Regions from separate parts of the Streptomyces aurantiaciflavus genome, predicted to be linked through region 1. Evidence: riboswitches for the same ligand, from Rfam matches in the RefSeq annotation. Region 1 holds a riboswitch; the other holds the start of a gene.

The links. Region 1 has a riboswitch for glycine ahead of gcvT (glycine cleavage system aminomethyltransferase GcvT). Riboswitches for the same ligand answer to the same signal wherever they lie in the genome.
Region 2: it holds a riboswitch for glycine, as region 1 does, so the genes downstream of both, gcvP (aminomethyl-transferring glycine dehydrogenase) here and gcvT (glycine cleavage system aminomethyltransferase GcvT) in region 1, are expected to answer to the same signal.

Annotation. Positions count from the first base shown of each region.
Region 1 covers NZ_JBNCAQ010000040.1:82,656-87,062, reverse strand. The annotation lists gene glyA (serine hydroxymethyltransferase) at 1-396, opposite strand, end outside; gene gcvH (glycine cleavage system protein GcvH) at 405-782, opposite strand; gene gcvT (glycine cleavage system aminomethyltransferase GcvT) at 912-2,030, opposite strand; glycine riboswitch at 2,105-2,235, opposite strand; glycine riboswitch at 2,236-2,349, opposite strand; gene ACPT94_RS35410 (AAA family ATPase) at 2,526-3,194, shown strand; gene ACPT94_RS35405 (enhanced serine sensitivity protein SseB) at 3,728-4,407, shown strand, end outside.
Region 2 covers NZ_JBNCAQ010000013.1:226,508-230,914, reverse strand. The annotation lists gene ACPT94_RS18430 (DNA polymerase IV) at 1-441, shown strand, start outside; gene ACPT94_RS18425 (nucleotidyltransferase domain-containing protein) at 493-954, shown strand; gene ACPT94_RS18420 (PRC-barrel domain-containing protein) at 961-1,332, opposite strand; glycine riboswitch at 1,447-1,543, shown strand; gene gcvP (aminomethyl-transferring glycine dehydrogenase) at 1,719-4,407, shown strand, end outside.

The DNA.
Region 1 (4,407 bases):
CCGCATCCCGTGGGTGAGGTGACCGCCGTGCGCCAGGTCCAGCCCCAGGATCGTGTCGCCCGGCTGGGCCAGCGCGAACAGGGCGGCCTGGTTGGCGGAGGCGCCCGAGTGCGGCTGGACGTTGGCGTACTCGGCGCCGAACAGGTCCTTGATCCGGTCGATGGCGATCTGCTCGGCGACGTCGACGTGCTCGCAGCCGCCGTAGTAGCGGCGGCCCGGGTAGCCCTCGGCGTACTTGTTGGTCAGGACCGAGCCCTGCGCCTCCATGACCGCGAGCGGAGCGAAGTTCTCCGAGGCGATCATCTCGAGCGTGGACTGCTGGCGGCCCAGCTCGGCGTCGACCGCCGCGGCGACCTCCGGGTCGAGCTCGTGCAGGGGGGTGTTCAGGACAGACATGCGACTCCTCAGCCGGCGGTGTAGGCGGTGTACTCGTCGGCGGAGAGCAGCTCCTCCTGCTCGCCCGTGACGCGTACCTTGAACAGCCACCCGCCCTCGAAGGGGGCGGAGTTCACCAGCGACGGGTCGTCGGCGACGTCCTGGTTGACCTCGACCACCTCACCGTCGACCGGCGAGTACAGCTCGCTGACCGACTTGGTCGACTCCAGCTCGCCGCAGGACTCGCCCGCGGTCACCGAGTCACCGACCTCGGGGAGCTGGACGAAGACCACGTCGCCGAGCGCGTTGGCCGCGTGCTCCGTGATGCCGACCGTCGACACGCCGTCCTCGGCGGCCGACAGCCACTCGTGCTCCTTGCTGTAGCGCAGCTGCTGGGGGTTGCTCATGGCCTGAATTCTCCTGTACGCGGGGGAGTGCTGGTGAATGGGGGACTGCTGGAAACGTGCGTGAGCAGCGGGAATGTGCGCAGGGTCACGCACAGGGACCGCTGTCGGCTCTGCTTCCGCTGTGAGTGTCTACTTCTGACGCTTGTAGAACGGCAGCGCCACGACCTCGTACGGCTCGTGGCTGCCCCGGATGTCCACGCCGACACCCGGCGTGCCCGGCGCGGCGTGCGCGGCGTCGACGTACGCCATCGCGATCGGCTTGCCCAGCGTGGGGGAGGGGGCGCCGGAGGTGACCTCGCCGATCACCTCGCCGCCGGCGACGACCGCGTACCCGGCGCGCGGGACCCGGCGGCCCTCGGCGACCAGGCCGACGAGGACGCGCGGCGGGTTGCTCTCGGCGCGCCGGGCGGCCTCGGCGAGGGCCTCGCGCCCCACGAAGTCACCCTCCTTCTCGAACTTCACCACCCGGCCGAGCCCGGCGTCGAAGGGGGTCAGCCCGGTCGACAGCTCGTGCCCGTACAGCGGCATGCCCGCCTCCAGGCGCAGCGTGTCCCGGCAGGACAGGCCGCACGGGACCAGACCGACGCCCTCGCCCGCCTTGGTCAGCGCCTGCCACAGCTCCACCGCGTGCTGCGGCTGCACGAACAGCTCGAAGCCGTCCTCACCCGTGTAGCCGGTGCGCGCGATCAGCGCCGGGACCCCGGCGACGGTGCCGGGCAGCCCGGCGTAGTACTTCAGACCGTCGAGGTCGGCGTCGGTGAGGGACGCGAGGATGCCGGGGGACTCGGGGCCCTGGACGGCGATCAGCGCGTAGGCGTCCCGGTCGTCCCGCACCTCGGCGTCGAAGCCGGCCGCACGCTCGGTCAGCGCGTCCAGCACGACCTGCGCGTTGGAGGCGTTGGCGACGACCATGAACTCGGCCTCGGCGAGCCGGTAGACGATCAGGTCGTCGAGGATGCCGCCGTCGGCCCGGCAGATCATGGTGTAGCGGGCGCGGCCGACGCCGACGGAGGCGATGTTCCCGACGAGCGCGAAGTTCAGGAGGGCGGCCGCCTCCGGCCCGGTCACGGTGATCTCGCCCATGTGCGAGAGGTCGAAGAGTCCGGCCTTCGTCCGCACGGCGTTGTGCTCGTCGCGCTCGGAGCCGTAGCGCAGGGGCATGTCCCAGCCGGCGAAGTCGGTCATCGTCGCGCCGAGCGAGCGGTGCAGGGCGTCGAGGGCGGTGTGACGGAGTGGGGTACTGCTCATCGGGCGTTCGTCTCCCAGGGCGATGGGGCCCCTCCCGCGCGAGCTCGTTCGAGCGTGGGGGAAGGCGAGGTCGTTCCTCCCCATCTGTCATCGGAACCTGAGAGGTTCGCCCTGATCGTGAATGATCGCGACGGATCACCTGATCGTGGCTTGCACCTTGGGTGGAGCCGTCCCGGACGGGGAGCGGCCCGCTTTTCAGATGTGCCTCGCCCGCGCGGTAACGGGGCCTGAGAGATTCAAGGGAGGGACTTGCTCCTTCGGCGCCCCGGCGAAGCTGCGGCTGTGACAGCTGTGCCGAGAACTCTCCCGCGCGGATTCAAACGGCCGGTATGCAGTTGGCGCGCACATCATCGCACGGCACACGCGATCACGGCAGGCCGCATCTGTAACCGGCTTGTGGCGGTACGCGCACGAAAACGGAAGACACCGCGCATTACCTTCTCTTTACGCTCGAGGGGGAGAAGACTTGTCTGACCCCAGGGGAGGACGATCACGGTGAACAGGACCACGGCATACGCGACGACCTCGGCGATCGCGCTGCCCGCGCAGCCGACGGCCCCCACCCGGGAGGTGTGCGGCGCACGGCCCGCCCCCGTCGTCCGCGACCTGCGCGACCGCGGCGGCCACAGCCCGCACGGCCTGCTGTTCGGCCCCCGCGACCTGGTGGTGATCACGGGCCTGCCCGGCAGCGGCAAGTCCACGCTGATGGAGCGCACCGTGAAGGGCATCCGCATCGACTCCCAGGACACGCGTGACCGCTGGGACGCCCGCGTGCCCCGCTTCCTGCCGTACGCGCTCTACCGCCCCCTCGTCCGTCTGGCCCACTACGCCGGGCTGCGCCGCGCCCTGCGCACCGGCGAGGGCGTCGTGGTGCACGACTGCGGCACGCAGGCCTGGGTCCGCGGCTGGCTGGCCCGCGAGGCCCGTCGCCGCGGCGGCACCCTCCACCTGCTCCTGCTGGACGTCACCCCGGACACGGCCCTGGAGGGCCAGCGCGAGCGCGGCCGAGGCGTCTCCCGCTACGCCTTCCTTCGCCACCGTCGCGCCGCCTCCCGCCTCCTCCAGGCAGTCGAGAAGGGCCACCTCCCCACCGGCTGCGACTCCGCGATCCTCCTCGACCGCTCCGCGGCAGACGCCCTGCACCGGATCGCCTTCACCGGCTGACCCCCGGCGCGGGGCCCGCCCCCTCCGTCCGGCGCCGACTCGGCCGGCCCCGACCGGGGCAGCCCGCGCGGGGCCGGTCGGGTGCGGGTACCCCGCCGGGATCGGTTTCGCGGGGTGGAGTCCCTGTTTCCGGCGCGGGGCTCGGCCGGGTGCGCCTGCGCCGGCGCGGCCAACGGGCTGAGGGCGGGTGCGGTGGCGCGCGAGCCGTTCGACCGCATCCGATGTGCGCCGGTTCCGCTACCCGGGCCGAGGCCGGCCCGCAGCTGCGAACGTGGTCGGGCGCCAGCACTGTGTGGTTCCGCGGGGTGCAGGTCGCCTCAGGCGCGCGGGGGCCGGTCCCGGGGTTCGGCCCGCGCTCGTCTTGGCTGGTCGCGGACCGTGTCGGACGGGTGTGGTCCACGCAGGCCGGTCGGTGCGAGCAGGGTCGGCCGGTGCGGGTCCCGCGTCGGCCGGGGCTCTTGGACTGAAGGGCCGACCCCGGCACCCGCTAGCCTTTCCAGCCACAGCAGTGGTTCCCAGCAGGCGGTAGGCAGATGGATTTCCCCCCGGCGGACTTCCCGGTGAACTTCTCCGCGGACTTTCCGGCACAGGCGCACCCCCACTCGCACGGCGGATGGCCCGGCAACGAGCTGGAGGAAGTGCTCTCCGCGTCCCTCGGCGTGCCGGGGGCCGGCGGACGGATCGTGGAGGTGCTCGGCCGCAGCTTCGTGTGGGTACCGCTGCCCAGCGGCGGCGGCCCGCACAGCGGCCCCCTCGACCTGCCCACGCTGGAGCTCGACGGTCAGGCGTACGTGCCCGTCTTCAGCTCCGAGGAGCAGTTCCATCAGGTCGCCGGCTCGCACATGCCGTACACGATCGCCCCGGCCGTGGAGTTCGCCCGCGGGCTGCCGCCGCAGGTGGGCATCGCGGTGAACCCGGACGGCGTGGTCGGCATCCCGCTGCCTCCGCCGGCCGTGGCCGAGCTGTGCCGTGTGGGCCGCACCCCGCTGGACGGCCCCGCGAGCGGCGGCCGCGTCCGCCTCTTCGAGCCCGACTGGCAGGACGACCCCGTCGACTTCCTCTCCGCCGCCTCCGCCGAGTTCGAGGCCACCGGCGTCGTCCTCACCGCCCGCCGCTGCCTCGCCGCCATCGAGACCGCGGACCCGGTCATGTTCGTGGGCGTCGAACTCTCCCAGTGGGAGGGAGACCTGCGGGCTCTTCCGCTGGAGGCCCT
Region 2 (4,407 bases), on a different contig from region 1:
GTGCGGCTGCTCGGTGTCGGGGTCAGCGGTCTGGCCGACTTCACGCAGGAGGACCTGTTCGCGCAGGCGGCCGAGGAGCGGGGGGACGGGCCCGAGGAGGAGGTGCCGGAGGAGCCCGCGCGGGAGGAGGCGGGGCCGGCCGAGCACCAGTGGCGTCCTGGGCACGATGTGCGGCATGCCGAGCTGGGGCACGGGTGGGTGCAGGGCAGTGGTCTGGGGCGGGTCACCGTGCGGTTCGAGACGCCGGAGTCGGAGGTGGGCCGCGTGCGGACGTTCCGGATCGACGACCCGGATCTCGAGCCTGCGGATCCGTTGCCGTTGGTGCGGCGAAGACCGGAGGAAGGCGCGGGAAGCGCCGCCGCTCAGGCGGCGGGTGAGCGTGCGAGATTGCCCGGCGGGTCCCGGGAACACCGCCTGAGCGTGGTTCGTTACAGAGAGTGAGGATGGTGAAGGTGCCGGGTGAGATGGCACCTGTGCTGAAGGGGGAGAGGTATGGAACTGCAAGGGAATCAGTCCACGAGCTCGGTGGGGGTGTCCGTGGAGCGGGAGACCGAGGTGCGGGAGGTCGTGGAGCGGGTCACCCGCTGGGCCGAGAAACGAAGTGACGTCGCCGGAGCGCTCCTCGTCGGGTCGTATGCGCGTGGGGCCGCGCGCCCGGACTCCGACGTCGATCTCGTGGTGCTCACGACGCAGCCGTCACGGTACGCCGAGGACGAAGAGTGGGTGCGCGAGCTCGCCCTGGGCGAGGTGGTGCGCGTCCAGGGGTGGGGGCCTGTCACCGAATGGCGGCATGTCACCGCCTCCGGCCTGGAGGTCGAGGTGGGCATCGGCCCGACCGACTGGGCTCGGACGGACCCTCTGGACGCGGGCACCCGCCGGGTCGTCATGGACGGCGCGAGGCTTTTGTATGACCCCGCCGGTGTGCTCGCGACGCTGATACGGGCCTGTTCCTGACCGGGCTCAGGGCTCGTCCGTGCCGGCCATCCTGCCGAAGTCGTGGTCCGGGAGCGGGGGAGGGGCGCCGACGTCGAGGCCGTAGTGGTGGTAGAGCTGGAGTTCCTGCTCCGGGGAGAGGTGGCGGCCCACGCCGAAGTCGGGGGCGTCCTTGATCAGGGCGCGGTCGAAGGGGACGTGCAGCGTGCCGTCGACCAGTTCGCTGGGTTCCAGGGGGACGAAGGCGTCCCTGGAGAACAGGCCGGTCCGTATGGCCGCCCACTCCGGCACTCCGGTCGCGTCGTCGAGGTAGACCTCGTCGATCGTGCCGATCTTGATGCCGTTGCGGTCGAATGCCTTGCGGCCGATCAGGTTGCGCGGATCGATGTCGGTCTGCACGGGCCCTCCATGTGGTCGCAACTCATTCGTAAGCACTACAAAAGAGCACAATGGTGAGCATGGCCACTCGAGGGACCGGGTGTTGGCCTCGCTGGTACGCTGGCAATCGGCTGCTGACCCCGTGCGGGAGAGTCCTCCGGAGATCATCCGGAGGCGCCGAAGGAGCAAATCCTCCCCGGAATCTCTCAGGCTCACGTACCGCACGGACGAGGTCACTCTGGAAAGCAGGGCGGGCGTCGACGGCTTCCGCTCTCACCGACGGTGAAAGCCGGGCTCCCTCGGGCGGCCGGTGAAGCTCTCAGGTTGAGATGACAGAGGGGGAGGCCGTCCGGGTACCCGTGCCGTGGTGCCCCTCGAAGGTCGCGTCAGACCAGGAGGCCTCCGCAATGACCGCCCACCGCATTCCGCTCTCCGACCTCGAACAGGGAATCCCCTTCGAGCAGCGCCACATCGGGCCGGACCCGGAGGCGCGGGCCAAGATGCTCGCGCAGGTCGGGTACGGCTCGCTGGACGAGCTCACCAGCGCCGCCGTGCCGGATGTGATCAAGAACGCTGCCGCGCTGGACCTGCCGGGTGCGCGCACCGAGGCCGAGGTGCTCGCCGAGTTGCGGTCCCTGGCCGACCGCAACCAGGTCCTCGGCTCCATGATCGGGCTCGGGTACTACGGCACCTTCACGCCGCCCGTCATTCTCCGGAACGTGATGGAGAACCCGGCCTGGTACACGGCCTACACGCCGTACCAGCCGGAGATCTCGCAGGGACGGCTCGAGGCGCTGCTGAACTTCCAGACGATGGTGGCCGACCTGACCGGGCTGCCGACCTCGGGCGCCTCGCTGCTCGACGAGGGCACGGCCGCCGCCGAGGCGATGGCGCTGTCCCGGCGGATGGGCAAGAACAAGAAGGGCCTGTTCCTGGTCGACGCGGACGTGTTGCCGCAGACCATCGCCGTGATCGAGACCCGCGCCGAGCCGACCGGGGTCGAGGTGGTCGTCGCCGACCTCAGCGAGGGCATTCCGGCCGAGATCGCCGCGCGGGAGATCAATGGCGTGCTGATCCAGTACCCGGGTGCCTCCGGGGCCGTACGCGACATCAAGCCGGTCATCGACCAGGCGCACGAACTGGGGGCACTGGTCACGGTCGCCGCCGATCTGCTCGCGCTGACGCTGCTGACCTCGCCCGGGGAGCTGGGGGCGGACATCGCGGTCGGGACGACGCAGCGGTTCGGTGTGCCGATGGGCTTCGGCGGGCCGCACGCCGGTTACATGGCCGTCCATGAGAAGTTCGCGCGCAGCCTGCCCGGGCGGCTCGTGGGCGTCTCCGTCGACGCGGACGGGAACAAGGCGTACCGGCTGGCGCTGCAGACGCGTGAGCAGCACATTCGCCGGGAGAAGGCGACCAGCAACATCTGTACCGCGCAGGTGCTGCTCGCCGTGATGGCCGGGATGTACGCCGTCTACCACGGGCCCGAGGGGCTCAGGGGGATCGCGCGGCGGACCCATCGGTACGCCTCGATCCTGGCGGCGGGGCTGACGGCCGGTGGTGTCGAGGTGGTGCACGGTTCCTACTTCGACACGCTGACCGTCCGCGTGCCCGCGAAGGCAGCGGAGGTCGTCGCCGCCGCACGGCAGAACGGCGTCAACCTGCACCTCGTCGACGCCGACCAGGTGTCGATCGCCTGTGACGAGACCACCGGGCGGGCCCAGGTGGGTGCCGTCTGGGGTGCCTTCGGGGTCGAGGGGGACATCGAGGCCCTCGACGCCGTCACCGAGGACGCTCTGCCGGCCGGGCTGCTGCGCACCGACGAGATCCTCACCCACCCCGTCTTCCACCAGCACCGCTCCGAGACCGCGATGCTGCGGTACCTGCGCAAGCTGGCCGACCGCGACTACGCGCTCGACCGTGGCATGATCCCGCTGGGCTCCTGCACCATGAAGCTCAACGCGACCACCGAGATGGAGCCGGTCACCTGGCCCGAGTTCGGGCAGCTGCACCCCTTCGCGCCAGCCGACCAGGCCGAGGGATACCTCACGCTCATCCGTGAGCTGGAGGAGCGGCTCGCCGAGGTCACCGGGTACGACAAGGTGTCGCTGCAGCCGAACGCCGGGTCGCAGGGGGAGCTCGCCGGACTGCTCGCCGTACGGGGTTACCACCGCGCCAACGGCGACGAGCAGCGGACCGTGTGCCTGATCCCGTCCTCCGCGCACGGGACGAACGCCGCCAGCGCCGTGATGGCCGGGATGAAGGTCGTCGTCGTGAACACCGCCGGGGACGGTGAGATCGACGTCGAGGATCTGCGGGCGAAGATCGAGAAGCACCGGGACGAGCTTGCGGTGCTCATGATCACGTATCCGTCGACGCACGGGGTGTTCGAGGAGCACGTCGCCGACATCTGCGCGCAGGTGCACGAGGCCGGCGGGCAGGTGTACGTCGACGGCGCCAACCTCAACGCGCTCGTCGGGCTCGCCAGTCCGGGGCACTTCGGCGGTGACGTCTCGCACCTCAACCTGCACAAGACGTTCTGCATCCCGCACGGCGGCGGCGGTCCGGGCGTCGGCCCCGTGGCCGTACGGTCCCACCTGGCGCCGTATCTGCCGAACCATCCGCTGCAGCCCGCCGCCGGGCCGGAGACCGGCGTCGGGCCCATCTCGGCAGCGCCCTGGGGCTCCGCGGGGATCCTGCCGATCTCGTGGGCGTACGTACGGCTCATGGGCGGTGAGGGGCTGAAGCGGGCCACGCAGGTGGCGGTGCTGTCGGCCAACTACATCGCCAAGCGGCTCGAACCGCACTACCCGGTGCTCTACACCGGCCCGGGCGGGCTGGTCGCCCACGAGTGCATCATCGATCTGCGGCCGCTGACCAAGGCGACCGGCGTGAGTGTCGACGACGTCGCCAAGCGGCTCATCGACTACGGGTTCCACGCGCCGACGATGTCGTTCCCGGTGGCCGGGACGCTGATGATCGAGCCGACCGAGTCGGAGGACCTGACCGAGCTGGACCGCTTCTGCGAGGCGATGATCGCCATTCGCGCGGAGATCGAGAAGGTGGGCGCCGGCGAGTGGCCCGCCGACGACAACC